One region of the Virgibacillus sp. DJP39 genome, then DNA from elsewhere that is predicted to be linked to it. Evidence: riboswitches for the same ligand, from Rfam matches in the RefSeq annotation. Region 1 holds a riboswitch; each other region holds the start of a gene.

Region 1 (12,711 bases):
AATATCAGGAAGAGAAAAAGGAGCAAGAGGTGTATTTGGCTGGGTTAAAAAGTTGCCGTGGAAGGATGTAAGATTCACTTCTATTTTTATAGCTATGTTATTTTTCATTCCAGGTGGTGCAGGCGGCATCTTGAATGCGAGCTTCCAGTTGAACGAAGTTATTCACAATACATTATGGGTTGTAGGGCATTTCCATATAACAGTTGGGGCCCCAGTTGCGATGACATTTTACGGTCTTACTTTCTGGTTGATTCCCTATTTATCTGGTACGAAATTAACAAAATCAATGCAGAGACTTGCTTTCATTCAAATTTTTACATGGGCAGTAGGGATGTTTTTAATGTCCACTTCCCAGCACATACTTGGATTACTAGGTGCTCCACGAAGGACTGCCTATTCCGACTATGGAAATCACCCATCAACCTTGGCGTGGTTCGATGGTATCTTAACGAATCACGTTACCATGGCCGTCGGTGGCTCTATTTTATTCCTTTCTGCAAGCATTCTGGTATTCATTGTATTTCAAGGACTGTTTGGAACAAAAGCTAGCAATGAAGTAGATTACGTCGAGTTTCCTCTTGCTGAAAGTGATACAACTAATACCCCGCGTTTCTTGGAAAACTGGTGGCTGTGGATTGGTATTGCATTTGCACTTATTTTGATCGCATACACAATTCCAATAGCCGATATGATTCAACATGCACCACCGGGTTCTGGTGGATTTAAAACATGGTAGGAGCTGATTTAGAATGTTTACATTAGTACTTTCGTTTATCATAGTTTTTACAATTACCAGTGCAATTATCGTCGAAGTTAATACCAATGAGTGAAAAGCTAATAAGAGTGGTGCCTCTAAATCAGAGACACGCTCTTTTTGTTTAACCAAAAGGGTCTTTCGTGAATTTTGTTGCTTTTAGTTTTACAGTTGAAACAAACTGCGACGTAACTGTTATGTTTATTTCCTACCATCCTTTACAAAATTGATGCTGATCCAGCGCTTCTCTTCAAGGGGGAAGGAGTCCCATGAAACATAGGGGGCATGACATGTTTCTATCTTAGTGAAGGCAGAATACGAAGACTCCTGCGGGAACAGCACGCGTCCGAAGACCCCGGAAGAAGCGTTCTTTGCTTCTGAGGAGGCTGAGGCCGTGCCCGCGGAAAGCGAAGTATTCTGCCGGCACGGCGACTAAAAGATTTCACCACGTCGCAGTTTTCAGATTTTCTGTCAGAACAACAACCTTTTAGAAAACAGCCAACAAAAAAATTAACCACCCTTATCCGGATGATTAATGGTAGATAACCTACTCCATAGAAATATAGCCATTACTTTCCCTGATGATTTTATCCGCTTCGCCATAATCTTCATCTGCTATTTCAACATGAAGAACTTGCGGGTCATGACTATCCTTGGGTTCGTTTGTGAACAGGTTTTTGAGAATCTCAGTTACCTTGTCTCTTGAAAACTCTGGTACTCTCTCCACAAGTACTTGCTCGACTTTTAAGGTTTCAAGCTTAGCTTTTACACTCTCTGCGTCACTCTCAGTTTTGAAATAAGCATCAATTGTCTTCATTTTTCTGTCTCATTCCTTTCTTAAACCATTCTATACAGTACTATTACCCTATTAGCAATTTTAAAAACAACTATTCACCACTAATTCTTTTGGGGAATTCAATTTTTTTGTTCTCATTCATTCGTGCTGAGCATACACTAAACAGTTGTAACTTAAAAACAAAAAGTACCCATCAAGTGGTTCTTACAAGGAGGACGCCGAAATGCCAAGCGGGATTTGCAAACTAGAATTGGAAACTCCAATCAATTATGTCTGGCCGTACGTTAGCGATATGAATAAGTGGGCTCCAATGGTACCTGGCTATATCGAACACACCATTTTGAGTAAAAAACAATCAACCTGGAAATTTAAGGGCGATATTGGTGTGGTTCAAAAAGCAGTTAATTTGAGAATAGACATCACCAAGTGGCAGGAACCATCACTAGTAACCTTTAATTTAACCGGGCTAAATGAAAATTTTAAAGGAGATGGTTATTTCGAGGCTAGAGTAATAAGTGGAAGTAAGACAGAAATCACCTGTTATATCAGCATTATAGCTAAAGGGATGATGGGGCCATTGATTAACTCATTTTTAAAATCCTTCGTACCAAAAACAACAAATGAATTGACGAAATCCATTGCTCAAAAGATTAACGAAGTCGAAGTTGTCACTACATAAAGTGAAGTTTCATTCGATGGATCTACTCTTTTAGCAATCCTCCTGTACTGTTCACCGGATGATATGCGGTATAAACGGTAATCGTATTAAAATAAAGAAAGTATTTACTTCCCAGAAAAGGAACCGGATTTTACCCGGTTCCTTAACTTCTGGAAGATAGTACCCGAACACTCCAAAGAATCATCTTGTTGATGGTTCTTTATTTATTTCCGTTTCGCATACTTTCTTCAGCGACTTTGATCATTCTTTTGACCATCTCGCCACCCACGGATCCATTTTCGCGTGCAGTGGTGTCAGCTCCTGGCTGAACACCAAGTTCATTTGCAATTTCTTCTTTCATACTGTCAATTGCATTTCTCGCACCTGGCACCAACAAATCATTTTTGTTTTCTGCCATCATTGATCACTCCTTGTGGGATATAGAACAGAACGAATCTGTTCTGCTCTTATCATTTGAAGTAAGTGATTTTTTACACCTGTTAAATTTTTGATGTTAAATGAATTGTGAGTAAAAATCTTTATTAAAAAGCTCCAAGGAACCCTATTACTGCTGGTCCCAATAGTACGATGAATATACAAGGAAAGATAAATAATACAAGTGGAAATAGCATTTTAATTGGTGCTTTCATCGCCTGCTCTTCCGCTCGTTGCTTTCTTTTTTCCCTGATTTCAACAGATTGTACACTCAAAATTTGCACCATTCCAATCCCTAGTTGTTCGGCTTGAATGATACTTCCAATTAGGGATTTCACATCATCAATGACCACACGTTCGCGTACACCTGAAAGAGCCTGTCTTCTTGTTTTCCCTAAACGCATTTCTTCAAGACTTTGCTGAAATTCTTTTGATAATACACCATCTTTTTTTGCAACAACCTTGCTTAATGCTGAATCAAATCCTAATCCGGCTTCAATACTAACCGTTAATAAGTCCAGGAAATCGGGTAACTCTTTAAGTGCTTTTTTTCCTCGTGCTTTTGTTTTTTGTTTCAAGTAGTAAAAAGGAAAAAATGATGCAATAAGTAAACCAAAACATGCAGCTAATAGTGTAACTCCATCAGAGATATCTAGGATATATCCATACAATCCAAAAACTGCCGGAAGTACAACAAGTAATAATAACTGTACAATCCGAAACTCCACTGGTGTCATGCCCATAGGGTTTCCCGCTTGAAGCAATTTATTTTCAATTTTTTCTTTTTTAGCAGAAGATAAATTTTTCTTAAAGACCTGCTTTAATTGTTTCCAAAATGGTTCGAGCATTCGTTTGGAAAAGGTTAGTTTTTTCAACTGATTAGATGGTAGCACATCCTTCTGCGCATTCGTTCGCAGTACAGATGAAATCCGACTTTTTATTTTATGCTTCTTTTCTCGACGCAAGCTAACTACTCCATAAATCAACAATAGAATTGTTAAAAGATATGTTATATATAGCATAGAATTACACCTCGATTGTCGTTAGTTTTCGGATTAGAAAAAAACCAATGGTACATGAAACAATCGCAATTGCTACAAGGATAAGCCCAATTGGGTGGCTAAACAGCACACCAATATAATCGGGTTGTATAAGATATAGTACCAGGCCTAGGATTACCGGTAGCAAACCAATTACCATTCCAGATAATCTTCCTTGAGCGGTTAATGTTGCAATTTGTCCTTGTATCTTAATCCGATCTCGAATGGTTTGAACAATTTTTTCTAAAACCGTCGCCAGGTTTCCACCCACTTGCCGTTGAATAATAATGGCTTGAATCATCAAATCAAGATCGTCACTAGGCATCCGTTCCTTAAGGTTATTTAATGCTTCCTCCATTGCAGTTCCATATTGCATTTCACGTAACACCGTTCCCAGTTCTTCTTTCATAGGGGTCTTTGCTTCTTCCATGACAGACGTCAAAGCTTGCGGAAAACTGAATCCTGATTTTAGCGCCCCAACTACAGAAGAAATCATTTCAGGCAAATCATCATTAAATGCTTTCGCTTTGTCACTTTCCTTTTTTTTCAAAATAAACCTAGGAATTAGAAATCCGACTATCCCACCAATGGGCATTATAATTATACTTTCAACAAATAGATAAAGAATGCCAGCACCCAGTGCAACAGCAATCCACTGAAACATAACATATTCCTCAGGTTTTAACGGCACTCCAGCACGATACAACGAAATTTCTAGTTTATTGTTTTTAGCTTTAGTCAACAATTTTTTACGTATGTTTATTTTTGTCCGATTTAAATTTAATTTTAAACGAATCTTTTTTTCCTCAACTACATCTTCCTTATTAGCTGAGAAATATCGATCAATTCTACTTTTGACCGTTTCTTCCTTAACAGGCGTTAAAAATTGTAAAATGGATAAAAACAACAGAAAGGTTGTCAAGAAAATTAGTGGGATAATTAGACTTATCATCCTATCCACTCCTCCTGGTCAATGAATACATTTGGTGAAATGGTTATACCCGAATTCTCCAGACGTTCATAAAACTTTGGTCTGACACCGGTAGGTACCAATTTACCAATCACTTTCCCTTGTTCATCAAGTCCATCTTGCTCAAAGTTAAAAATATCCTGCAAAACAATTATTTCTCCTTCTAAGCCTTGAACTTCTGTTATTTTAGTAATTTTTCTGGTTCCATCCTTTAATCGGGACTGTTGAATAAACAAATCAATTGCACCAGCAATTTGTTCCCTGATCGCTTTAACCGGTAGTTCAATCCCTGCTAGAAGCACCATAGTTTCTAGTCGGGAAATCATATCTCGTGGGCTATTGGAATGCCCTGTTGCTAATGAACCATCATGCCCTGTATTCATTGCCTGAAGCATATCTAAAGCCTCTGCCCCACGTACCTCACCAATAACTACTCGATCAGGACGCATCCGCAAAGAATTTCGAACTAAATCTCGAATAGATACTTCACCTCTACCTTCAATATTTGGAGGTCTAGCTTCCAACGTAACAACGTGATCCTGTCCTAACTGAAGCTCAGCCGCATCCTCAATCGTAACGATCCGCTCATCACTTGGAATAAAGTTAGATAACACATTAAGAGTAGTTGTTTTACCCGAACCAGTACCGCCGCTAACAAAGATGTTCAGTCGTGCTTTTACACATGCGTCTAGGAAAACAGCCATTTCTTTTGTTAATGTACCAAATTGAACAAGATCCTCTATTACGAAAGGATCTTCAGAAAACTTCCGTATAGTTATAGTCGGACCTTTTAGTGCCAAAGGAGGAATGATTGCATTTACACGAGATCCGTCCGGTAATCGTGCATCAACCATCGGGCTGCTTTCATCGATTCGCCGACCAATTGGGGCTACGATTCTTTCAATTACATTCATCACATGTTCGTTGTCCCGAAATTTCACATCTGTTAAAACAAGCTTACCCTTTCTTTCGCAATATACCTGATTGGGTCCATTAACCATTACCTCTGATACATCTTCATCCAACAAAAGTGGGTTTATCGGTCCGAATCCAGTTAAATCATTAACAAGCTCATCAACTACCAGCTTTCGGTCGACTACTCCCCGAAATGATTCATCTTCTTTAATGATATCGATAACCATTTCATCAATTTTAGGTAAAATTTCTTCTAAGTTATCTAAATCCTTAATTTCCTGTAGTATTTTTTTATGTAATAGCCTTTTTATTTCCTTATGTTTCTCATTTTCCTTAGGCTGGACAGGCTTTTTAGGGGGGATACTTTTTTTGCTTGTTTCTTTCGATGGTAACGGTTGCTCTGATTTTTTTGTGCTTACAGTTTTCTCTGCTGTCACTTTTGGCTCCTGTTTATCTTTATCCTGCAATCGGCTAAGAAGACTCATTTCCTACCCCCCCTATTTTTTTGAAGAAAACAACTTTGAAACAACTGATTTTTTCTTATCGATACCACTGGACACTTTATGATTTGATAGTAAGTTTTCTGCTATCTTAAAAAATGCTTTTGACAAATCTGATTTAGTTTTACTCGTTACAAATGGAATTCCTAAATTTAGCGATTGAGAAGCAATTTTAAAATCATTTGGGATATATATTACATTCTCCTGTTCGAGCATGTTTGGTATATCTTCTGCTTTTATCAGGCTGTCCATATCATACCGATTAACTACTAGGATAACTTTGTCGCGAAGCCCTAATTTTCCTAGTGTTTCTAACATTAATCTAGTGCTTTTTAAAGCAGTCATTTCCAGATTAGTCACGAGTAAAATTTGATCTGCTTGTTCCATCATGTCTAAGGACTGCTCCTGGATTCCAATACCGGTATCAACTACAAGGTAATCAGATTGCTTTCGTAATAAATCTGACACTTTTAATAAAATTTCATTTGTAACAAGTTCTGCATATTCGGGTCTCTCGGGAGAAGGTAAAACGCCAACTCCTGATGAATGAGGAGTTATATAGTGGTCAATTGAACCTTGCTCAACTCTATCGAATTCTTCACAAACATCTTTCATTGTATAAGATGGCTGTAAATCCATCACAAGACTGACATCTCCAAATTGAAAATCAGCGTCCAGCAGATTGACGTTGAGATTTTTTTTATTCAACGCGATTGCCAAATTGACTGAGATAAGTGTTCTTCCTATCCCCCCCTTTGCACTGCACACAGCAATCATCTTACGGTTATATATTTGTTCTGCTTCTGCCATCATGCTTTCCTCCTTGATACCAACAAACGCTTAATCCCGATCATCAGGTGGAATAATACTCGGGCGCAAAATGAAGTGGATGTTGCCTGGTACTTTAGCGCGACTTCCGTCTTGTTCGGAAGCGTTAATTAAAGCAATAGCTTGTTCTGGTTTCAACTCAAGGGTAACTGCTTCATATCCCTCAGCTGTAGTACCTTCTGGTAATTCACCACTTGGCTTTTCAATCATTTTCTTTCCGACAGCAAGCACCCGAACATCGGAAAGTAATAACTCTGAATTTATTCCTTCTTTCTTTCCTTTGACATACTTATTGGTTACGATCACATCAACATGGTCTTCGGGATGAATTAAATTTGTAACAGACTGAACGTTTGCTACCGCAACAGAAACTGCCCGGAAGCCTTCCTTCACCTTTCGAGAAACAACTTCAGACTCTTCCTCTTGATCTTTCACCCGATGAGCAAGCACTATTTCACCTTTTTCAATGTTAGCTGTTGCATATTTTCCTGTAGCATTTGCCAAGTCAGTAACGGTTTGTGGATGGATATTTTCTTCTGGTACATTGACTACCTCAAGTACCTCTTTAGTAATTAATTGGTTTTCAGCTAATTTTTCTTTGGCTTTTACCACTTCAATCATTGGCGGTGCAGCTACATCAGTTGTTTCAAATTGTTTTGTGTAATTTAAAAATAGTACAGTTGTTATGATTCCCATTATAATCGCTAAAAAAAATATCATCTTTGAGCGCATATCTCTCACCTACTCAGTTAGTTTAATACTATAAGCTCCACGATTTACTGCATTAGGGTCTGCAAAGCCTTTGCCAGTTCTTTTCATAAAGATCCCCGTGATCGAAGTATCTGTTGCACTCATTGGTTCTTTAATATAAAAATAAGCAAACCCAGTTATTTGAACTTGTTTTACTTTATTTAATTCATTTGCATATGGTTTGTAGATAAGCGCGAGAATAACCCGATCACAATCCCGTGCATACATATCATTGCAACTATTTACCCTCGTTTGCACGACATCTCTAGTTTTTCCTGAAACATTACCTGATTCTGTGTTGACAATATCTCCAACCTGGAGTTCTTCACTGTATCCATCTCGAAATGTTTCTTCGTAGGTTTTTGCTCCTGGACCTGCCAGTGCAAGTATTCCAAAATTGCCGTATTCGGAATCACCTGACCCTACTTTTAGTGGATATTCTTCACCGAATTCCAACACGAAGCTTTCATCCACTCCAAGCGGAACAGCCCCTGTTGCTCGTCCCATCACACCTAGGCTCGCTGTTGCATCAGCTTTTATATTTACGGTCTCAATGCCAAACAACTTAGAGAAAGCAAGTGGTACATCTCTTTGTAGATTTACTTTGACACGATCATTTAATAGTACATTAACCGTGTCCAAAGCGGCGATCTCATTATGCTTAACAAGAACTTCATCAACTATAGATCTGACAATTGCTTCATCATTTGACGTTAATTCCTGTGCACCGGACAAGGCTGCAGCATTCGCCACCTTTTGTAAATCAGCTTTTGTCATATAGAGCCTACTACCATCCATTACAAGTCCAGTAATTGCCAATAAACCAGCAAATGCCAGTGACACGAGAATAAGGACATTACCATCTTGCTTTCTTAAAAGTTCCCTTATTATTTTCATGCTTAGATCCCTCACTTACTCTATTCTTATAGTCGAGTCGACACTTAGAACAAGCGACTCCGGAAAAATTGTCTCGATAAATGGGGTGAAAGGGGTAAGGGTATAATCTAGGTTTACTGTTATATATTCACCAGACTCTCTCATTTCTGGTTGGGGAGTAATGTCTACAAGAAGTTTAGTTGGATCACCCATACTTAAATTATTTCGGGCAAATTGAACAAGCTCTGTGTCAGTTTCACCTAACCCTCCAAGTCTTACTGTTTCCTGTGCGGTGAAATGAAGCGAAGAATACATAATGGTCATCCTGCCGATATCAATGATACCCACTAGTAATAACAAAAGAACTGGTAGGATTAACGCCATTTCCACCAATGATTGTCCTTTTTCCTCTCGGATCATAATAAAACAGCTCCATTAAGAAAAAATGCAAGAGCTGCCCCACCAGCAATTGCTAGCCCATATGGGTATGTACTTTCTAACCCTTCTTTATCAAGACCAAGAGGTATCCTCATGCCATAAGTAATACCGCTTATCGAATAGGTGATTGATTTTAAACGTTGAAATGCTCCTTTACGAAGCAACAAAATAATTAGACCAATTAAACCACCAATAAAACCCATATAAATTGCTGAAATAAATACAAATGACGACCCTTTAATTGCTCCTATTAGCGCTAGCAGCTTAACGTCACCTGCACCCATACCACCCATTAGATAAGGTATTAAAAGAATAACAAGTCCGCAGCTAAAACCTAGTAAACTACTGAATAAACCAGACCAACCTAACAAAATTCCATTTAATAGAAAAGCAAGAAGCAATGATGGAAAAATGACATTATTATAGATCTTTCTGCTTTTTAAATCGGTTATTACACAGATTACTAGGACGATTATTAATAATAGATTTAACACATCAATGCCCTCCCTTCTATTTTTTTAACAAAAAAGCTTTACATATGTAAAGCTTTATTTGCTCTTTTAATTGTTATAATAATACCATTATGGTGTATTAGCTGTTGTCAGTGATGCCACGACATTATCGAACATAGTTTTTATTTGTCCTCGCATTGTAATTAATACCGCAACCACTCCTACAGCAATTACTCCCAACACTAAACCATACTCAGTCATACCTTGTCCTTCTTCTTCTAAAAATAAGCCTTTTAATTTTTTCATCATCATAATAAATCTCTCCCTTTTCTTAAATAATTTTTATAAGACGAATTCAACTTCATTTCCAATCTCTGTACGAGTGTGACTAACTGTTCCTGCTGGTAACTCGATTACTGAAACTGCATCGGCATAGCGACTTCCAACTTTTCCTGGGGTTAATGCTTCATCAATAGCGACAACTATGTTTGCTGCGTTAAGATAAATAATATCAATGGAATAATTCATGAAGAATGTATGGACGGATTGACAGGGTTTGATATGCATGCCAGTTCCTAAGTCAAGTTTGTCCGTGAACATCAAGCCTCTTAGTCGTTTAAAAAAACTGTATGCCTGATTGACATTTACGGCGATTTCCTCCTCGTTACTTAGGTTTACTAGCTTCAATAATTACACCTCCTATGGACAATAAAAATAACCCGCCTTTACCGAAAGGGGGGTTACTGCCTAGTTATTTCAACAATTAAATAGATTTGTAGTGCTAGAAAGGCGCTACTTATCTACCCATTATTAAAATACTATTCCCTGATCCTTCGGTAACTGGCTAGCAATATGCGAAGATTAGCATATAGCCCCTATAGCTTTGCGTCACTGGCTTTCACCAAGTTTTGCCTTTATCGAGATACAGAATTATTCTTTTTTCGACTGCTCTCTTGTTTTTATAATAGTTTAATAACAGAACAAATAGAATCCTACAATAGTACCATTTTTTTACAAAAACCCCCACAAATAAACAATCTCTTGATTAACTAAAAAAAGACAACTGATATAGACAGCTGCCTTAAGACGCAAATATTGACCAGTTATTTTTCTTTGCTGCTTCTTTCATACCCTGGTCAGGATTAACTACTATAGGATACTTCACAAATTGAAACAATGGTATATCACTTTTACTATCAGCATATGCCCAGGTTTCAGCTGGATGAGATTCATCCTCCTGATGAACTTCCATCCACTCTTTTACTTTATTAACCTTTTCGATTCCATTTACTATAGAACCAAGATTACCAGTACATATTCCATTTTGGTCAAATTGTAATTCGGTACTAATTACATGAACGTTTAAATCAAGTTTCTTGGTAAAAGCTCTAAGAAAAGGAAAAAGGGCACCAGACAGAACAATAACAGTATCTCCTTGTTTTTGATGTTCACGTATTTTATGTACAAGGTCCTGATTTGCATCTTTAATACCTATCTCTACTAGTTTTACAAAAAAATCATCTAATTCCTGGGATGTTTTTCCCTTAAACGATTGTGCAAAGGCCCTGAAAAATTGTAATCGAAAAGCATTTTTTCCATTAAGTAAGCCAGAAACTGTAGCTTTTACAATCCCTGCACCAACAACAACCCACTGCTTAAAGACGAACTCCTTTTTTGCCGCTTGAAACATAACCTTAAACGAATTCCCTTGGTAAAGGGTACCATCGAAATCAACTGTTACAACTGCCATTTCCTATCACCTCTACATCAACTATAATGCTGCATTAAGGGGATGTACACTAGAATGGCAATGAACTCTGTATTTTTCTTTTTTTCCTTCTTAATAGCTTAGCTGTTTTCCTTCTCATCTTTCCATTAACAAACGGATAAACCATCAAAGGTAATCCTGGCACTAGTGAAACCGAGACGAGCGCTAACCAATAACTTTGCTCCGAGAGGAAATAGATTAGCGATGCTGGCAAAAATGGATAAAACAATCCTACCCTTATAGATGATTCGTATTTCCCTGGAATTTCAGCTTTAACTGTATAGGTGGATTTTATTTGTTCCCCTTTTGATAGAATCACCCTTTCATGACTCAACTCAATCTGCTTGTCACTCGTATTAATGGTTCCGATTAATGGAAAAGCACCATTATTGCTAAGCTCCGACAATGGACGCGAAACCTTATCGCCCACCTTTAAGATCCCGACATCACTCCCCATTATTACTCCCTGGCTTTTGTCAGATACCTGGTACGCCAAACCGAGGTTCTGTCCAGAAGTAAGCATTGTTCCACCCATAATAACTGCAATCGTTAATCCACCCACTATATAAATCAGCTGTAATTCCATCCCCTGACTCTTCTTTTTACGCTTTTTTGTAAACTTAATTTCCCCGAAGGCAATTAGTCCTGCAAGAACCAATGCGATTACTGGTATTAATAACGGATTGCTTTGAAACTTTTCCGCCCACAACGATAAGTAGCCAATTTTCGGAATAACAATTGGTGTTTCTCCAATCGTTATTGCTTTCCCTGCAACCCACTCCTGTTTAATAGGTACAGTACCATCGGAACTTTGATCTGTATACTTATTGGCATCACCTTTTGTAATGAACCCTTCTTCACGGCTCCCACTCATTACACGATGAGCGATCCAGCCCTGTTTTGAAAGACTCCCTTCTTCTGTTTTAAAAAATATAATATCTTCTTTATGTATAGTTTTCTCTTCTTTTAAATTTTCAATGATGACCATGTCCCCCCGTTCCCAAACAGGGTGCATACTGTTTGAACGGATAACAGTAAGTAACATAGGTTCTTTTGTAATAGCTGATCCAATAGCTGCGACTAATGAACATAAGACTACTATTACTAGAACAACATTTATTATTCTCGAAACTACCTTCATAGATACAACTCCTTTCCTCTATTTTATTGTAAATCTATATCAAATTAAGCCCTCTAAAGTAGAATTCATCTGGTACAAAAGTATACCCTTCCATAAACTTAAGTAGCAGACAAAAGAAAAAAGTAGTAGTAAATCTAGTAAATAGTAGATTAATAAAGTAGACAAATGATATTTAATAAGCCCACTTAAGAGTGACGATATCAACCGATAAACCACCTATACTTGGTTTATCAACAAAACACGGCGATATGCCGAAAAAATTCTAGGAGGAATTATAAATGAAAATGAAAAAAGGATTATTAATGGTAGTTTTACTACTAGCTCTTTCCAGCGTGATGGCAGCGATGTCATTTACGACTGCTAGTGTAACGAGTGGCATGTCGTTTAATG
Region 2 (6,679 bases), on a different contig from region 1:
CTTTTGATGAAGAAAATATAGAAACGTATTTCAATGATGCGAGATTAAACACTCTTACAGTTCTTTTAGTTGAAAAATTGAACTTAAGTGAGCAAGAGTTTAAAGAAAAATTAATTGAAAATATTATAAGAGACTCTCCAGATAAATTCAAAGAAAAGATTATTGAAAAAGCTAATGAATATTATGGATTTGAATGACTAAATTGTTATAGGTGATTTAGTGAGAATTGGACCTTCTAGTGGTGAGGAATAAATTAAGGAATCAAATTGGAAGAGTTAAATTCATTATATTATAAACAAAATGTGGGTAAAGAAATAACCTAACAGATGTTTCAGAATTTCACACCAGTTGCAATGGGAGGTTCTTTTTAAAGGGGAGAAAAAATATAATTGACGAATTCCTACACTAGTTAAAAAACTTGCTTTATTTAGTTTTCGCCCTTGTTTTTAATGAAATGACAATCGTTACAATGCTAATGGCTATTGCAACGCCTGAAATAATCATTGTAGCAGTCTGCATATTATCACCCCTTTTTTATTTATCAATGAGTTGTTTTAAGAGTGATCTCTCTAGTTATTAAGTCAATAATATCCTTTTTGCCTTCTATTTCTAGTATTGCTTTGATTTTAAAAATCCTTGGTCTAGGGTCTAGCTCTTCTTCATTTTTATATGCTAATTAATCACCCTTTATATAAACAAAACAATAGATTGTATGTATTCGTTATATTGGTTTAATACAAAGTATCCATACAGAATACCTCTTCTATTTGTTTCAAATCCTTTTATTTTAGTATCCGAAAAGTGACCGAAAAGTTTTAATATCGTATTTCTATATGCGTAAGTAAAAATCATTAACGTTGTTTTAATAGGGTTTTTGTTAACTATTTTTATGTATTCTAATGGTTATTATATGGGCGGCATGATGTAGAATACATCATCAAACTCTGTTAAATCAATGCTTTGGTTCATTTTTCACCCGTGCTAAAAAATACACAAAAAAATAACATTTATTTTCTATTTATATTAGAAATGGCGTCTTTCGTACAAAGTTTTTCACTTTGACGGAAGCGTCTTTTTATCTTTTTGGAGACATGTGTATAAAACTCCATTGTAGATTTCATGCCCCCATGACCCAACCTTTATCGTGATTGCTGCTAGGTCATTTTGTGCTTCCGTCATCAAACTAATATGCGTAAGTTTCTTAATTGCCCAATGTAGTAATAATATTTTAAAATTTTGTCCGTCCCCCCCAAAATTTTAAACAAGCGTACGTATAGATAAGTGAGATAGAGAGAAAGGCAAAATCATTGAAAGATGATTACGCAAAGCTAAAGGGGCTAAGGAATTTTCTATGTCAGCCAGCTGCCATCGGACCAATGCTATAAACCCCTCTCTTTACTAAAGTCATAAGGAAATGGACGGAGGTGACAGGTTGAAAAACAGGACAAGCGTAATACTATTATTTTTTATGATTTTATTCGTATTAGGAGCTTGCCAAAATGGTGGAAATGAAGGCGCACAGCCAAATGAAAAAAATAATACCGAACAGAAACAAGAGGAACAGAACTACCTATATGAAAGCGAAACAGTTAGGGTTATCGAAACACCAGGTTGGCAACAGCAAGACAACTCCAGTAAAAACAAAGAAAATATTATGTTTCAAAATGGGAATGTGAAAGCCATTTTAACGTCTATTTCGAATGAAAAGTCATTAGATGATATCAAAAGTGAATTGAAAGCATCGTTTGGAAATAGCGAGGCGATTGAGGAGGCTGAGCGATATCTTTCATTAAAATCGAACCGAAAAGAAAGCATTCGAACAGATATTTATTTGAATAGTGGAGAGGAACAAGTTGGAATTTTGATTTTTATGACCCCTCTTGAAGATTATGAAATAAACCAAGCAATGATAGAGAAATTTAAACAAAGCGTACTATACTTTTAAGAAAAAGGTGGAATTACAATGAAAACGATTATATTTAGTGTTACATTTGGTCTACTTTTATTATTTGCAGGGAATGTTTATGCAGCTGAGGATAAATCAGTTGTTGATCCGAGTTCAGATCTCTATGATACCTCTCGTGTAATGGAGGAAGCAGAATATGAGTTAACTGAAGAAAATAGTGAAAAAGCACTTCTTCAAGATGAATATGCGGATGATCGAATAAATGAAGCAGAATTGTCCTTTGAGGAAGGCAATGAAGAAAAGGCAGAAGAGTTGCTAGAAGATTATGAAGAACATGTGAAACAGAGTGAAGAAGATCTTGAAGCAGCAAAAGAAGCTGGAGAAGACACATCAGCAGTTGAAGAAATTGTAGTTGAAAATAGTCAAAAACGTTCAGAAAACCTAAAAGCACTTCTAGAGCGCGAAGATCTTCCAGAAGAAGCGAAGGCAGGTATTACGAAAGCATTAGAGAATCAACAAAAGTCCGAGCAAAAATTCTTAGCAGCTCTTAAAAAAGCTGAAGAAGCACAACCAAAAGCAGTAGAAAAACAAGAAGAAGCACAAGCAAAACAAGAAGAAGCACAAGCAAAAGCAGTAGAAAAACAAGAAGAAGCACAAGCGAAAGCAGAAGAGAAACAAGAAGAAGCACAAGCGAAAGCAGAAGAGAAACAAGAAGAAGCACAAGCGAAACAAGAAGAAGAACAAGCAAAAGCAGAAGAGAAACAAGAAGAAGCTAAAGGGAAACAAGAAGAGATATCAGGTAGACCATAACAATTGGAAAAGAAACTATAAAGGATAGTAATCCATATTAAAAATGGTTGCTATCCTTTATTAAAAACCATATACCTCCGATATATAGTAGAGAACTTTTTGTGTTTTAAGTGGTTCTATAAGGAGGGACATCATGGAAATGCCGAGGTTAAAAGCAACTTTGATAGAAATAAAAAAAGGTAATGATATAGAAAGAGAACGATTAATTCGGCATTATAAACCATATATAATTAACGTTGTTGGACATATTTGTAAACGATATGTGACATGGAGCAGTGATGAGAGCAGTATTGGACTGATTGCTTTTAACCGTGCAATAGACACATTTGAATACGATAAAGGGCGTACCTTTCTAAACTATGTATATCTATTAATTCAACGGGATCTAATTGACTATTTCCGAAAAGAAAAACGTCATTTGTACCCTATTTCAGATGACAATCAGTTAGAACATGATCGATCTGAAATGAAAGCGTCTCTAGAGTCGTACCAACAATCGACCAGTACTTCAGCCCTCGTGGAAGAAATTTTAGAACTCGATGAAAAACTGGGTAAGTTTAACATTTCATTTGAGGAGTTGGAGAGTCAAAGCCCGAAACATCGTAAAACTCGAATCAACGTTATGGAAATAGCTTCTGAATTTATCAAACATCGCGATTTAGTAGATGGATTAGTTGAGAAAAATGTATTTCCTGTAGCTTCTTTTACCAAAAGGACAGGGCACCGGCAAAAATCAATCGAGCGACACCGAAAGTACTTGATTACGATCATTATGATTCAACTACATCCGGAATGGAGACAGCTTTCAACGTTTGTTCAAGTCGGGCCTGGGAGTGTGAAAATATGAAAAAACATACAATTGAAGGTGTCGTGACCAAAGTGACAGAGAACGAATATGTCCTTCTCTGTGATGATGGCACGTTTAAAAATATACGGCGAACTGAACATGACGTACCGATGATGGGTGAAAGGATGATGTGTTCAGCGAAGACACAGCCTCTTCCTTTCAAGTTTGTATCTACTATAGCAATGGTGGCTATTTTGTTTATCGCTTTTTTATCTTATGGAGTGCTTCAAAATCATTCCGAGACTCACTATATAGCAGCCACTGATATTAATCCGAGTATTGAGGCTCATTTAGACCAGGATTTAAACGTGATAAAACTTTTGGCTTTGAATACCGATGGGAAACAAATCGTCAACTCCATCGAATTAGAAGGCTTAGACTTCTATCAAGTGGTTAATCTTATTATATCCGAGTCGATTTCAAAAGGCTTTTTAACGACAGAAGAAAAAGGAAGAATCGAGACTACCATTGTGAAGGTAACTAGTGACTCTGATGCCCTTTCTGAACGTGATCTAACAGAAGTGATCCAAACTCAACTTCAACGTCAGAACATTGTTGCGGATGTACTGGTATTCAATGAACCAAAGGAATTCTATGACCAAGCCAAAAGAGCGGACGTATCGATGAATAAATACAGACATTTTCAATCCTTACGAGAAAAGGGGCTCGTTCAAAATATTCATGAAGTGAAAGAGAAATCCGTTAAACAATTACAGGATATGATTGAGGAAGATGTTAAGAAGGTTCCAGATGAGGTTGAACAAGGGGATTCTACGGAAGAGAATGCCAAATTGAATTCAGAATCACGTCAGAATCCGCCACAAACTCCCAAAGATCAGAAAGGGAATCAAACTGAAAAGCTTAACCTTGATGATAAACAAGAAAGGTCTGCTAATAAAGGTGCCCAACAACAAGATAGGAATACTAAAACAAGTAAAGATAGTCCCTCACCGGAAAATGAAGCACATTCAAACCCAAACCCTACGGAGGATAAGTCATCTCGTGCTGAGAATGAAAGTAGCAGAGATGAAGAATTGAATCAAAAGCCGGAAACGGAAGGAAATCAAACAACTTCTAACGATAACAATCCTGAGACAAAACGAAACTAATATAGAGAATCAACCGAATCCGGAAACAGGTGTGAAAAAGAAAGGCGAATCTGATTCAAAAAGTGAGAATCGCCCTGAAGAAGAGAACCTAGATTCTAATGACAATAACACGAATGAAAATCAACCTTCTTCTCCGTCTATACCATAGTTTAAAGTGAAATGTCACTAGTGGCTATGTAAAATAGCCCCTTACTCAGGATCAGGAATATTCTAATCATATTATACTATCTTCTCACATTATAATTTACAACGAACATTCGACTGTTGGAGGTGTTGTTATGAGTCGTTTTCATTGTTGTGCGACATGTAAAAATTTTCGGATTGAGAAGCAAAAAGAAACAGGGAAACGAATTTATTGTGAAAGGCTAGGTTTTGATACTAAACCGACTTATCAATTTGATTGTTGGGAACCAAAAGAACGTGTAAAAATCGCAATGAGGAAAGAAGAATTGAAAAGAGTATAGATAAATAAATGAATATTAAAGGACTTTTTAAACTTAAAATAGCCATATGTATTGTCAAAGTAAAAAGATATTAGAACAATCTTTTAAATAAAAAGTATTGCCAAGGAAGTTGAAGTATGGGGGATAAGGCATTTGCTTTTATCCTATCCTGCTATAACTAGGAAGGGTACTAGTTGCTATATGGAAACAGCCCAACATATAGATAAATCAATATTTCATATGTAGTTTGATTATTATACAGGGACTCTACAATAGGCGCTAGACTGTATTAAGCGCCTAGATAAATGGACTAATAGTATAGTTTATCTAAATCAATTCCTCCTATCAGTTCCTCCAATACTTCCTCTTCACCTATTCGAGCTTCCACATTTGCGATTTGAGGAACAATTCCAATGACTGGTATTCCTGTCATTTTCTCAATCATTGTTGGGTTATGTTTAACTCCTTCAGTTGGATTGTCTGGATAACCGTTTATTACGATCCCTTTTATGTTAAGACCTTTACTTTCAGCATAGTGAGCAGTTAATGCAGTAGCGTTTAGTGTCCCAACAGTAGCTTGAGTAACAATCACAATTGGTATGTTCAAATCTTTAATTAGCTCTGGTGTTCCATACTGCTCATCAATTAAAGGAACAGCTAGTCCACCTGCTCCTTCTACTAGTACTAAATCATGCATCTCTTGTAATACATGATAATTACTTTTAATTACCTGTGGATCAATAGGATCATCAGCTAACTGTGCAGCAAAATGAGGTGAAAAACGGGGTTCGTAAAGAAAAGAATTCAGCTGTTCATTATCTTTTGGGTTATAAACTTTCCGGTAAAGTTCTACATCAGGAGCCAACCATTCTTCACCTTCTGTAATTGCTCCACATTGTACTGGTTTATAGGGAACCGCATCTATTTTTCGTTTTCGAAATGCGTATGTAAGACACGTGGTAATAATGGTTTTACCAACATTAGAGCTGGTACCTGTAATAAAAATCCCAGACAAAAAATCACTCCTTACTTAGAATAGCAATAGTGTAGCATATTTGATTTATTAGGAGTAACTTTTTGTTTGAGTGAAAATAGTTCGTTTTACTCGGCTTGTTAAAACTTTGAAGAGTAAAAATAGTATGGGTCTTTTAATAGGTTTAAATTTTGTTCAATCTAGTCCTTCTTAATAAATATGAGGGCTGTATATTCATGGCTTCTGTTATTAAATTTTCCAATGTAAAACATTAGCATTCGGGGATTTAGCATAGGAAATCTATCTGCATAAGCCATCTTATTCCGTTCATAATAATCAAAAGGAGGCGATGGTATGCATGAAAAGGGTTTTGAAAAAAAAGAAAAAGAATACGGTCTAGCCCATCTGTCCGAGGAGCAAAGAGATCTCCTTGATAAAGTCGAAAAAACTACGGGGCTCATATTAGTAGCGTACGATAATAATCGGGATATGGACGGAGTACAAACAGAATGAAGTTAAAAACAGGCAGGACTATTATTGTATTATTACTTACTTAATCTTTAGTAAACGATTATACTAACTCTTAAAAGT
Region 3 (12,711 bases), on a different contig from region 1:
TTCTATCAGATTAATCTCCGTATTCATCTAATTGCTCCCCCCTCTATGTTACTTCCTTTAAAGCCAATCCAAGTACGTCAATATACTTAGCAGGTGTGTCGTGTGTTTTATCTATTTCGTCAACTAAATCAACAGCGATTGATACCCTTGATAGTAGCTCAGTCTTAACTTGTTGTAAAAAGGGAAAGTCCCCTCCAATTATCAGCCTTGAAATACTAGATGATCCGTTTGTAATATTATATTGATAAAAATCAATTATCCGATTTATTTCTATGATTTGATCAGCTATAAGTCGATCAGCTACTATCTCATCTACTATTTCTACCGGGAAATCCAGTTTCCGATACCTTGTGAAAATAGCTTTGTGTTGATTGAAGGCGGTTATTACTATGGAATCCTTGTTCCAGTTTACAAGAAGCACATCATTGTCTTTCGCATGTTCTTTACTATAATAGTAGCGATAAATGGACAGTGAAGTAAAATCAGCAGCTTCGGGCCTTAATCCTGCTTGTGTGAACAAAGAAATAAACGGTTCAAGCTTATCATTAGGGTACGCAAATAATAAAATCTTTTGTTGCTCGCCACCATCAAGAAGCTCAAAGTCTATTGCTGGATTATCGAAAGGGAGGTGAAAACTGTTCCCTATTTGTGTTTTAATATATCCTTTTATTTCATTTGGTTGTAAAGCAGAAGGAACACTTAATTCACGTATTACAACTGTATCATCAGGCACACAAAAGAATAACTTTTTACGTTTCCATTTCTGGGATTGAACAAGTTGCTCAACTAGTTCTTTCAATACAGCTTTGTTGCCAATTTTGCCATCAATAATAGTCCCCTCAGGCAGTTCTAATTCCCCGTATGTTATCAAACTATCTAATGATGCATTCTTATGATACGAATAACGAAGAACCCGATTTGTAATAACAATATTTACCCGACCACTTTTTACCAATGCCATGCTACCACCTACTTATATGTAAAATTGTATGTACCAATTAATGATGAAATCTCCGTAAAAATATGCTACCAAACCAGCAACAACGATGTATGGACCAAAAGGTATCGGTTGTTTGCGGCTGATAATTTTAAAGAGCAATAACAAACTGCCGACAATTGCCCCAATTATAGTCGATAGAAAAAACACGAGCAAAATCTGATTTAGTCCTAGTACGATACCAAGAATACCAAACAATTTCATGTCGCCAGCACCCATTCCACCCTTACTAGCGAGAATTATAATGGCAGTAATTCCCACTCCAGCAATTGCCCCAGTTAGTGATGTTAACCATGAATCTAGTGGGTGCAAAAAACGTAGTACAATAAACAATGGTAAAAAGAAAAGAAGAACCTTATTTGGTATCAACATGTATTTGATGTCGGATACGAGGATAATCATTAACATCGAGACGAGTAATAAACCTATAATTAACTCAAAAGTAATTCCGATTTTCCAAAAGCTAAGCGCAAACAGTAATCCTGTGGTGATTTCCACAACTGGATAGATCGGCGAAATGGTAGATTTACAATGTCGACATTTTCCAAGTTGAGTTAAATAGGATAATACAGGAACTAATTCATACCAGGCTAGTGTGTGATTACAGGAAGGACAAAACGAACGATCGTTTGCGAATGGGAGATTTTTAGGTAAACGTAAACCTACTACGTTGAAAAATGAGCCAAAAACTAGGCCGAGGATGAAAAATAAAATGGTTAATGTGATGTCCATTGTTGTTACTCCTTATGCTACTTCTTAATTACTTCTTTAGTTGGAATAAAAAGCCCTGCAACAAATAATGCAAGGCTTTGAAACGTTGTATTAAAGTATTAAGTTTATTGGGTAGTATCAGAACCCGATTCAACTGTATTAGTACTACTGGTATAGGTCCATACTTTACTAACTTTTTCAACAGTATCATTTTCACTAAAACCATCAGGAATTTCTTCTAAATAACCTAAGTCTACTAGTTTACTAAGTTTAAATGATGTTTCATCGCCTTCACCAGCAACATCTGCTAATCTAGCTGCATTCTCAAATAATTCTTTATTTGCATCTTTAGCGTCACCTTTTGCATCACTTACAACATTCCCAATCGTCGGAACTGCAATAGCTACAATAATACCTAAAATTGCTATAACTGCTAAAAGCTCTACTAATGTAAACCCTTTTTCTCTCTTTATCTGTTTCTTTATCCGTTCAAACATGTTGACCCCACCCTTTACTAGATTAGTTTTAAAATAAAACTAGTTGGTCGGTTGCACTACTTGCTCCTGATTACCAAAGTGCCCTATGTAAAGGTAATCTATCAACGCATCCTACGTTAGTCCTATATTAAGTATACTCTATAACCTTACATAAATCTACCATTTCTACTATATTTTTTCAAATAATGAAAACATTGGTATCACAACCGCCATGATAATACTACCTACAATAACGGTAAGTACAATAATCATTAATGGCTCGATTAAAACTTTTATTCTATTAGATAACTGTTCTACTTCTTCCTCATAAAATTCAGCAGCCTTCATCAGCATATGATCTAATGTTCCCGTCTTCTCCCCGATTTGGACCATCTGTACAACTAGAGCTGGAAATGCCCAGTGATCTTTCATTGGCTTAGTCAAAGATTCACCCACAGCTAACGATTGTCTAGACTTTGCGAGAATACCTTGGATAACTTTGTTGTCAACAACTTTTTCCGTGATTTCCACTGACTGTAGAATTGGTACTGAACTATTAAATAGGGTACTTAAGGTTTGAAGCATACGAACTAATGCACCTTTATGTACCAGGACCCCTATAAAAGGGAATTTCATCTTCACCACATCTAGTCGGTAATTAAAGCGATCAAATTGCATTAAGTATTTAATTACTAAAGTAGCTATTATAATTAATAGAAATAAAATCCACCAATATGCCGCAGCAAAGTTACTCAAGTTAAGTACAATCCGTGTAAACATCGGTATCTCTTCTCCGAAGGAGCGAAACATACTAACGAACTGTGGAACAACAAAGACTAACAAAAATGTACTTAAGAAAAGTGTGATTATCCCGACTACAGTTGGATACAGAACAGCCGATACTATTTTCTGTTTGTTCCGGTATTCTTTCTCATAGTAATCAGCCATCTGATTTAAGATTTCATCTAACTTACCACTCACTTCACCTGCGTGGATCATATTTCTTAGTAAGGACGGAAAAACCATCGGATGCTGTTCAGTAGCAACTGATAGCGATCTCCCATTATCAAGTTGCTTATCAATAGAAGTAAGAGCAACCCGTAAAGCGTAATTATCTGTTTGCTTTACCATTGTTTTTGTAGCATCAGAGAGAGAGATTCCAGCTCGTATAAGCGTTGAATATTGTCTTAAAAATATAACAAAATCTTTATTTTTAACTTTTCTATTTAGAATGATATCTTTATTCCATGGCTTAGTCTCAGCAATATCAATAATGATATGTCCATCCTTTTCAAGGGTTTGGATTGCTTCTTGCTTTGAGTCTGCTTCAACTTTACCACTTATTTTTTGTCCCGATAACTTTTTGCCAGTGTATTGGTAATTCATACTCTACAAATTCCTTTCCTGCAAAAAAGGCGCAATACTTTCTGGAGTAACACGATTTTCCTGCAGTAACCGCTTCAAGTCCATTTCAAGCGTATGCATCCCGTGTTCTTTTGATGTTTGCAGTACATTTTGTATCTGGTGCAGCTTCTCATTTCGGATTAAATTTTTCACTGCTGAATTATTAACTAAGACTTCAGTAGCCACTACTCTGTCCCTTCGATCCTTTGTAACTAACAGCCGTTGTGAAATAACTGTTTTTAATATAGATGCTAATTGAACTTGAATTTGGGCATGTTGATTAGGTGGAAACACGTCAATTATACGTTCGATAGTTGATACCGCATCCGTAGTATGTAGTGTTCCTAATACCAAATGGCCTGTTTCAGCTGCTGTAATTGCGGTGGAAATCGTTTCGAAATCCCGCATTTCTCCAACCAAGATAACATCTGGATCCTGTCGTAAGCTAGACCTCAATCCATTCGCGAAACTGGTGGTGTCAAACCCAATTTCTCTCTGATCAATCACAGATTTATCATGGTTATACATGTACTCAATTGGATCTTCAAGCGTTATAATATGTTTTTGCATCGTTTTATTCATGTAGTTTATCATCGCAGCAAGAGTAGTACTCTTTCCGCTACCTGTCGGGCCTGTAATTAAAATCAGACCTTGAGGGTGTTGAACGATTTGCTTCACAATTTGTGGTAAACCCAAATCTTCAATTGTCGGTATTGTTCTCGGCACAATTCGGATTGCTAATGACAATTGACCTCGTTGGAAAAATGTGTTGATTCGAAACCTTGACACACCATTAATACCATATGTAAAGTCTAAATCACGGTTAGTTTCAAGTTGATCCCAAAGTTCCGTTGAAATTATTTCTTTTACAATCTGATAGGTATCTGCTGGTGTTAGTTCCGGTAATTGCTGTTCTTGAAGCAATCCATTTATGCGGAATATAGGTGGCTTGCCTATCGTCAGATGGACATCTGATGCTTTGTGCTGATATGCGTTAGTTAACCATTTATCAAAATCCTCTTTCATGTAGACGCCCCCTATATACTAATTGATACTTGCATGATTTCTTCCATCGTCGTTAACCCGGTCTTTATTTTTGCTAATCCGTCCTGGAGAAGAACAGATGAGTGTTGTTCTTCTAGATAAGAACGGATGCTTGACATTGATTGATTGTTTAAAAGCATTGTCTTAATCGTATCATCAACAACAACAACTTCATGAACAGCAGCTCTGCCACGATATCCTTGTTGATGACAGCTGCTACACCCCTTGCCATAGTAAAGTTTTTCCACTTCCATTCCATTCTTCAAGAATAGTTCCTTTTCCATTTGTGCCGGTTCTCTTTCCATTTTACAATCTCGGCAAATTTTTCTGACGAGACGCTGTGCTACAATTCCGTTTAATGAGTTGACCACTAAATATGGTTCTATTCCCATGTCAACTAATCTTGGGACAGTATCTATTGCACCATTTGTATGCAATGTGCTGAATACTAAATGTCCTGTCATTGATGCACGTATGGCAATTTCAGCTGTTTCCTGATCCCGAATCTCACCGACCATGATTATGTTTGGATCTTGTCTTAGCATTGACCGAAGTCCTGCAGCAAAGTTTAACCCTATTTTACTGTTTACCTGAACCTGGTTAACTCCCTCTAATTGAAATTCTACTGGATCTTCAATCGTTAGAATATTAACATTTTTCTTATTTAAATGATTGATTGATGCATATAATGTGGAAGTTTTACCAGAACCTGTAGGACCAGTCAACAAGATTAGTCCAGATGGTTGTCCAATCAAATCTAAATACCGTTTATGATTTTCTTCTGAAAAATTCAGTTCACTTAATTGCATTAATGCATTTTTCAAATCCAGTATACGAATAACAACTTTTTCACCGTAAACAGTGGGCAAGCAGGAAATACGCAGATCTACCGGTGTTACACCAACCGTTGATCTAATCCTACCATCCTGTGGTAACCTTGTTTCCGTAATGTTTAGATTAGCTAAAATTTTAATACGCGCTACCAGGGAATTTTGTAAATGCTTTTGTAAAACTTTTTCCGTTTGTAATCTACCATCAATACGATATCTAATTTGGATAGTGGATTCCTGTGGATCAATATGAATATCGCTAGCTTTTAGTTGCACGCCAGTGTTTAAAAGTTGATCTAGTATTTGAATAACGGATGTTTCATCATCTCTAGAATCAGAACTATCCTGAAATCCTTCAAGTTCACCTTTAAAGTAATATTTATTTATTGCATAAAGAATGTCATCTTTCGCGGCAATAACCGGTGAAATACGGTACCCTGTTGACATTTCTAAATCGTCAATAACGTAATAGTCCATTGGATCCTTCATTGCAACCATAAATTCATTACCCTGAATCTTTAACGGCATTATGTAGTTTTGTTGAGCCATTTCCTTTGTAACATAACCTAATACATGTTCATCAATTGAATAATTAAATAGTGATACATGAGGAATTCCGAGCTGAAACTCTAATACTTCTATTAATTGTCGCTCCGTAATATGGCCTCGCTCTAATAGCGCATCTCCCAGCTTTTGAGCACTATCTTTATTCTCCAGTGTTTCCATTATCTGGTCGTTCGTTACGAGATTTGCTTCCTGGAGCAAATCCCCTAGACGCTTACGAGTAATCAGTTTAATCCGCTCCTTTTAAGGTAAATTTATTACCAACTTATCCTGGATAGTTATATTCTTGCCATAGGCAGTACCCGTACTGCTAATATGAATAGTTATTATTTCATTTGTTTTTTTAATGTTCTTTTGTTTAATAGCAAATCGTCTATTACCATCGACCTCTACACGAGTTGGAAACCCGTTTAAAAAATCTTCAATAGTCTGCTCATCATTAAATTGGTTAATTTTACTACGGTAATAATCAATCCCCATTTCAGCAATTGATCTGGCATCAATAGTGTGCCCAACTGTATCAACTTGTTTTGTAGTGTTGGTAACCTGATAGAATTGAGTAAGTATGAATAACAATAGTAACGTAACAATCATTAACGTAACTACTAGTGCGGCTCCATCTTCGTTTTTAAACCTAATCATTGGGCATCACCCTGAAGATATGTATAGGTTTCACTTAACTTATCATTTTGTGAAACTATTTGTATATTTGTACGATATAAGCCCAACTTTGCTTCTTCAGTAGTTTGGCAAACATTTAACACAATTGAATGAGAAACTTTATTTAATTTATAGGATAAAAGTTCAGTATCTGGTAACACTTTTTTTGTTAAAGGACAAACAGGTATTTTTTCTTCTTCCAATTGCGAAACAATAGACTCTTGGCCCTTTAGATCGTGTATAGCTTGTTCCAATAGGTTACCAGCAACTAATTCTTTTTCAGTGTTGTTATTCCATGTCATTATTTGTGGGAAAATTGGAAGAAATACTACAATAACTATTCCTAATATCGAAATTGATGCTATAATCTCAATAAGAGTAAAACCTTTGCTATTATTTATATTGTTATATTTATTTAACAAAACTATCACTCCTCTACTAAGACTATTAACCTATTATATCATGTTATTGGATGTGTAAAAGATGAAAAACAGACAATTAAAAAATGAACATGGCTTAACACTTATAGAAGTGCTAGCATCATTAAGTATCTTCGCTATTTTAATAGTATTATCGTCAACATTGATTATGCAGTTAATTACTAGTGAAGAAGTTAGCAGTTCAACTTCCTTACAGCAAAATACAAATGTTTTGATGGCAGAAATACGCAATGACTATTACAAAGTTAATTCACCCATCTGCTTTGATGACAAAAAGGGTTTAATCGATCCGGTGAAATCTACCTTTAATAACAGTGTTGAGAGTTTAAATATAAGCAATGGTTGCATAGACGTAGATCGAAACAAATCCTTGTCTATTCACTTAGTCACTAGCAACAAGGGTGATAACCTTACTGTTGAAACTACTTTAGCGAAGAAGGATGCTTACGTTTTAGATTTGAAAGAGAATCCAGATGACTTTGAAGAAGGAAATATAGACAACTGTACCTTTTTCAATGACACCAAATTTACGAGCTACATACATACTCAAAATGGAAATCCCGGTTGTAATCAATACGACTTTAAAAAAAGTGCAGCTTTTCAAAATGGGCTTTTCCTTCAAAACAATTCTGCAGTCGTTATAGGTGGAAATTTATACGTCAAAGGTGGACTAACTGTTCAACCAAATTCAACTGTAACAGTAAATGGTGACTTTCAGGTGGAAGGTGAATTGGATATAAAAGGACAAGTTTGTATAAAAGGTGAATTTAAACGTAAGGAACAATATTACTCACAAATTGATGAAGTAAAAAATTGCTTTGAATCAGGGAAATGATATTTATGTCTTAAAAAAATAAGTGTGAGCAACTACGCTCACACCTAAACCCGTTGTTACAACTCCATTACTTCCCCTATCTTCATTACCTTACCTTCACCTGTTTTAACCTTCCTGGCGAAATCATCAGGATTCTGCTCAATCACCGGAAATGTATTATAGTGAACAGGTACAACCACTTTGGAATTTATCCAATCTGCGGCAATCAATGCATCTTCTGGTCCCATCGTAAAGTTATCCCCAATTGGTACAAAAGCTACATCGATGTCATTCATTTCCCCAATCATTTTCAGATCAGAAAATAATCCCGTGTCACCTACATGGTATATGGTTTTACCATTTACGGTTAGAAGGATTCCTGCTGGCATCCCCGTATAAATCGACGTCCCATCATCTTCTGTAAATGCAGATCCATGAAATGCCTGAGTGAATTTAACTTTACCAAAATCAAATTCATGAGCACCACCGATATGCATTGGGTGAGTGTTTAGTCCTTTAGAGCCAAGATACCCTGCTAGTTCGTTTGGAGCAACTACTAGCGCATCATTGTTTTTCGCTATTTGGATTGTGTCACCTACGTGGTCGTTGTGCCCATGCGTGAGTAATATAATATCCGCTTTCACTGAATTCGCATCCAGGTCACAGGCATCATTTCCTGAAATAAAAGGATCAATTAAAATCGTATGTGTTCCTGTTTCTAGCTTTACAACTGAATGACCATGATAAGATAGTTTCAACAAAACCACTCCTTTTAAGATTTATTCCACATATATATATCTACCCGATTAGTAATTCTGCCATGCATTCTCATACAAACGAATTAAATTAGGGTCAATTAAGGTATTTGGTTCAAGTATAAATTGTTCTCCTGAATCGTTCACAATCCTACTATCTTCGTCTTTTCCAAATTGTGTTAAACCTAGAAGCATATCTTCAGTCAAAAACTCTGTTTCAACTTTTATCTCAAATTCCTCTACGTTAATTTTATCACGGCTAGCCATCACAAAGCCCCAATTTCCAAAGCTTGGAACGTCAACATGGAAGTTTACCGTATTCATCCCAGTAGATGCTACTGTTTTAGAAATCGTCCAATACACTTTTGTTGCAAAAACTGGGCTTGTAGATTGAATCATTGCTGCCCCACCTGGGTTTAGGTGATTTCTTATCAATGAATAAAACTCTTTCGTGTAAAGTTTGTTTAGACTTTCATTATTAGGATCTGGCAAGTCTACGATAACAACGTCGTACCACTTTTCGGTTTTTTCCAGAAATTGAAATGCATCTTTGTGTATAACCTGTACCTTTTCATTAAATAAAGAACCTTCATTTAATTGAAGAAGCTTGCGATTGGATTTACCTAACTTGGTTACAGCCGGATCTAGATCAACAAGTGTAATCGTCTCGACCTCGTCATATTCCAGAATTTCCTTAGCTGCAATACCGTCTCCACCACCTAAAATCAGAACATCTTCATGTTCTTCCGCCTGAGCCATAGTAGGATGCACAAGTACTTCATGGTATCTGTATTCATCGGTTGAACTAAACTGCAGGGAACCATCTAAATACAGACGAGTGTCCCCTTGATCCTGTGTTAGTATTATCTTTTGATAAGCACTCTGCTCCATATATGTTATTGGATCCTTGTATAGCTTCTGCTCAAAGGTAAATGCCATCGCTTCTCCAAATAGCACCCCGATAATCAACAGGATTGCAATGATGACCCCAAACGTTGCATGTACAACAAAATTTTTGATTTCTTTTCGAAAGAGCCACAATATAGTTAAGGCCACTGCCAGGTTAATACAACCTACTACAAACGCTGACTTAACAAGTCCAAATTGCGGTCGTAGTAAAAATACAAATAACAGACCACCGACTAGTCCGCCAGCATAGTCCGAGAACAGCACGCGAGCAGTACTTTTGTTTAATGTAACCCCAATCTCATTTGCTTTCCTTATAAGGATAGGAAGTTCAATTCCTGTTAATCCACCTACCAATAATGTTATAAAATACAAATAAAATGCATCTGTTCCTTCAGGTGCAAATGCAGTAATTCCAAACATAGTAAAGCTTGAAAACCCACCAATTAAAGCCACACCAAACTCTATCCAAATAAACGTCAAAATAAGGTTTTTCATTACTTTTTCACTAAGACTGGCGCCAATCCCCATTCCAGTTAAAAACAAGGAAATGGTTAACGTGTATTGCTTCACACCATCACCTAATATGTACGAGCCTAATGCACCAAACAAAACTTCAAAAATAATACCACAAATCGATACAATACCAGATGCCCAATATATTAACTTGCTCTTTCTAATTGCTTTTTCGTCCATTTTTACCACTCCATCTTACTATACAAGCTACTATAAACAAATACTATTTGGCTTACCCCATGCTTTAGCACACTTATCCGGGAAGGTAAGTTTTATACTATTCTTACCTGCTTAAAAAACTTCGCCATTCACCTATTACCTAATAGCGAATGGCGAAGTTCTCCTCATATATATTTAAACCCTTAATTGGAGAAAGCGGGCAAAAGCCCGCTTCTCTTGTCAAAATTTAAATGAAAAGTTATTATCCTCCATTTATGTTCATAAAGTGTGATTTTACGTTATCGAAGCACCAATAACAAGTGCTAATCCAATGGATACACCCATTGACAGTACTCCTACAGCCATATTGTTTTTAGAAAGCTGATCTTCAACTGAGAATTTCCGAGTAAATAAATCAAATAATAAGTAAGCAATCATTTGTAATACTACACCATAAATACCCCAAATTAGTGTTTCGTAAATTTCATTACTATGATAGATTGCAAATGCTAAGATGATACAAATACCAATAATTTTACCAGAAATTGACATGGCAACTGCGAGATTTCCTTCTTTAACCGCTTCTAAGTCTTTATATTTTTGTGTCATAACTTCGAAAATAAACAAACCGATTAATACTATTACAACTGAAACTACAAAATAAACAAATGTCGCTACAAATGGTCCCATTATTTCACTCTCCTTTTATTTTCCTGAACCAGGCCCGCCACCTCTATAGGATGAATCGCCTCGGTTAGGTGTTCCGTTTGGGAAATAGCCTCTACCAGTATAACCTCCATAACAATTTCCTGAAGATTTACATACCCGTGATCTACGCTTCCCCCAGTCATCTACGTCAAGTACATCATCTAATAAACGAATTGCAAAGTATGTACCTAAAAAACTTGGTGCATAATTACGACGCACAAATTCATCACTCGCCACTTCTATTAATATTACATCCTTATCCTCTGGGCTAACTTTTAAAGTAACAAAATGATTAGGATAAATAAGAATCTGTTGATTATCCTTCACTTCACTAATTTTTTCAGGTTTTACAGCTGCAGACAATACGGATGAAAGTTCCTTTAATCCAAACTGTTGAGTAGCATAAATTTCCGACTTATCTCCTTCAACAGAAACAACATCCATTAATGAAAAATTCGCATCAATAATATCATCAATATCATTACTGGAATTATTTTGTATTTTATCTATGATTTCAGCTTTACTTGGTTCTTTTGGGATATCAGTTGATGTTATTTCAACCTTTTCTGGTATTCCCCGGTCATCTGAAAATGGCGATGAACATCCTGTGGCAATTATCAAGACAAATAATAAACTGATCAATACACTCCATTTTTTCACTTATTACCCCCCCTTCGATGTATCTCTTCTAAACTTTTGAAAACCTCGGCATTCACTCTTCTCAATGAAAGCGCATGCCGAGATAAGTGTAGAAATGTAATGGACCTATTATTAAAGAGTTGCCCCTTTACTTAATTAACTATTATTCTTTATTCATTTTCTTTTTCAATTCTGCTAACTCGTCGTCAACACCATTATCACCTAAATCATCAAATTCATCATCCAATGATCTACTTTCTTGAGATAGGTCTTCACTAGTTTCCGCTTCTGCTTCAAAGCGCATCACTTTTTCTTCCATGCGCTCAAACCCTGCTTTTGATTGATCATTTCCAATCGAAGACATCGTGCGATTCATTTTTGTACGTGTTTTTGCAGACTCTGCACGTGCTTTTAATGAATCTTTCTTCAATTTCATTTGTTGGTATTCTTTTTTCATTTCATCAAGTTTACTTCTTAGCACGTCAGAATCTTTTTTAGCATTTTCCCAAGACTCATTCAGCAGGTTAGCCTGTTTTTCATGGTCAGCTTTATCTTGTAAAGCCCTGCGTGCCAAATCTTCATCATTGGCATTAAGTGCTTTTTCTGCTTGTTGTTGTCTTTTGTCCACCATTGCTTTTGCATCATCTGCTTTACGTTTAAGCATCTTTTCATTGGCTATTTGTTTTGCTACAGCAGACTCTACTTCGCGGATGTCTTCTGCCATGTCACGCATAAACTGGTCTAACATTTTTACAGGATCTTCTGCTTTATCCAACAATGTATTTAACTCAGAACTTACGACTGTTGAAACTCGTTTAAACATTTTAAACATATATTTTTCCTCCTCTAATTTGAACCAGCTAATATTTTAATTTCGTATGCTTCTATTGGATGACCATAACTTACTTCAAATTCAGTGCCCCATGACTCGATACTTAGATAATTCTCATCTTCACTGTCACTATAGTCTGCAAAATGAGTCTCAATCCCATTCAAATTTGCACTTCTTCCTTCTCCTGTGACCGCAGCTTTACCTTCTTCTTCAAGAAAATAAGTTTTATCTTCATAAACCAATTCTTTTGGAAACG

Evidence for each region. Region 1 has a riboswitch for cyclic di-GMP ahead of ACOI1D_RS03600 (DUF192 domain-containing protein). Riboswitches for the same ligand answer to the same signal wherever they lie in the genome.
Region 2: it holds a riboswitch for cyclic di-GMP, as region 1 does, so the genes downstream of both, ACOI1D_RS18125 (hypothetical protein) here and ACOI1D_RS03600 (DUF192 domain-containing protein) in region 1, are expected to answer to the same signal.
Region 3: it holds a riboswitch for cyclic di-GMP, as region 1 does, so the genes downstream of both, ACOI1D_RS09630 (competence type IV pilus major pilin ComGC) here and ACOI1D_RS03600 (DUF192 domain-containing protein) in region 1, are expected to answer to the same signal.

The regions. Positions count from the first base shown of each region.
Region 1 is NZ_JBMERP010000005.1:71,079-83,789, forward strand. It holds gene ACOI1D_RS03535 (b(o/a)3-type cytochrome-c oxidase subunit 1) at 1-736, shown strand, start outside; gene ACOI1D_RS03540 (hypothetical protein) at 1,302-1,571, opposite strand; gene ACOI1D_RS03545 (CoxG family protein) at 1,774-2,229, shown strand; gene ACOI1D_RS03550 (small, acid-soluble spore protein, alpha/beta type) at 2,429-2,626, opposite strand; gene ACOI1D_RS03555 (type II secretion system F family protein) at 2,751-3,665, opposite strand; gene ACOI1D_RS03560 (type II secretion system F family protein) at 3,670-4,635, opposite strand; gene ACOI1D_RS03565 (CpaF family protein) at 4,632-6,053, opposite strand; gene ACOI1D_RS03570 (AAA family ATPase) at 6,066-6,878, opposite strand; gene cpaB (Flp pilus assembly protein CpaB) at 6,909-7,628, opposite strand; gene ACOI1D_RS03580 (pilus assembly protein TadG-related protein) at 7,638-8,543, opposite strand; gene ACOI1D_RS03585 (TadE/TadG family type IV pilus assembly protein) at 8,559-8,942, opposite strand; gene ACOI1D_RS03590 (A24 family peptidase) at 8,939-9,454, opposite strand; gene ACOI1D_RS03595 (Flp family type IVb pilin) at 9,542-9,724, opposite strand; gene ACOI1D_RS03600 (DUF192 domain-containing protein) at 9,755-10,099, opposite strand; cyclic di-GMP riboswitch class I at 10,245-10,335, opposite strand; gene ACOI1D_RS03605 (HAD family hydrolase) at 10,494-11,162, opposite strand; gene ACOI1D_RS03610 (signal peptidase I) at 11,212-12,321, opposite strand; gene ACOI1D_RS03615 (DUF1102 domain-containing protein) at 12,600-12,711, shown strand, end outside.
Region 2 is NZ_JBMERP010000081.1:9,122-15,800, reverse strand. It holds partial or broken gene ACOI1D_RS18135 (hypothetical protein) at 1-197, shown strand, start outside; gene ACOI1D_RS18130 (hypothetical protein) at 1,054-1,179, opposite strand; cyclic di-GMP riboswitch class I at 1,288-1,370, shown strand; gene ACOI1D_RS18125 (hypothetical protein) at 1,433-1,945, shown strand; gene ACOI1D_RS18120 (DUF5667 domain-containing protein) at 1,964-2,716, shown strand; gene sigI (RNA polymerase sigma-I factor) at 2,850-3,563, shown strand; gene ACOI1D_RS18110 (anti-sigma-I factor RsgI family protein) at 3,560-4,672, shown strand; gene ACOI1D_RS18105 (hypothetical protein) at 4,951-5,136, shown strand; gene bioD (dethiobiotin synthase) at 5,426-6,130, opposite strand; gene ACOI1D_RS18095 (hypothetical protein) at 6,443-6,601, shown strand.
Region 3 is NZ_JBMERP010000023.1:7,151-19,861, forward strand. It holds gene ACOI1D_RS09615 (hypothetical protein) at 1-27, opposite strand, end outside; gene pilM (type IV pilus biogenesis protein PilM) at 44-961, opposite strand; gene ACOI1D_RS09625 (prepilin peptidase) at 974-1,729, opposite strand; gene ACOI1D_RS09630 (competence type IV pilus major pilin ComGC) at 1,834-2,205, opposite strand; cyclic di-GMP riboswitch class II at 2,244-2,326, opposite strand; gene ACOI1D_RS09635 (type II secretion system F family protein) at 2,374-3,570, opposite strand; gene ACOI1D_RS09640 (type IV pilus twitching motility protein PilT) at 3,574-4,614, opposite strand; gene ACOI1D_RS09645 (GspE/PulE family protein) at 4,626-6,188, opposite strand; gene ACOI1D_RS09650 (hypothetical protein) at 6,270-6,668, opposite strand; gene ACOI1D_RS09655 (type II secretion system protein) at 6,665-7,108, opposite strand; gene ACOI1D_RS09660 (PulJ/GspJ family protein) at 7,170-7,961, shown strand; gene ACOI1D_RS09665 (metal-dependent hydrolase) at 8,018-8,698, opposite strand; gene ACOI1D_RS09670 (polyamine aminopropyltransferase) at 8,747-10,297, opposite strand; gene ACOI1D_RS09675 (DUF350 domain-containing protein) at 10,571-10,966, opposite strand; gene ACOI1D_RS09680 (DUF4247 domain-containing protein) at 10,982-11,644, opposite strand; gene ACOI1D_RS09685 (PspA/IM30 family protein) at 11,787-12,455, opposite strand; gene ACOI1D_RS09690 (DUF4178 domain-containing protein) at 12,470-12,711, opposite strand, start outside.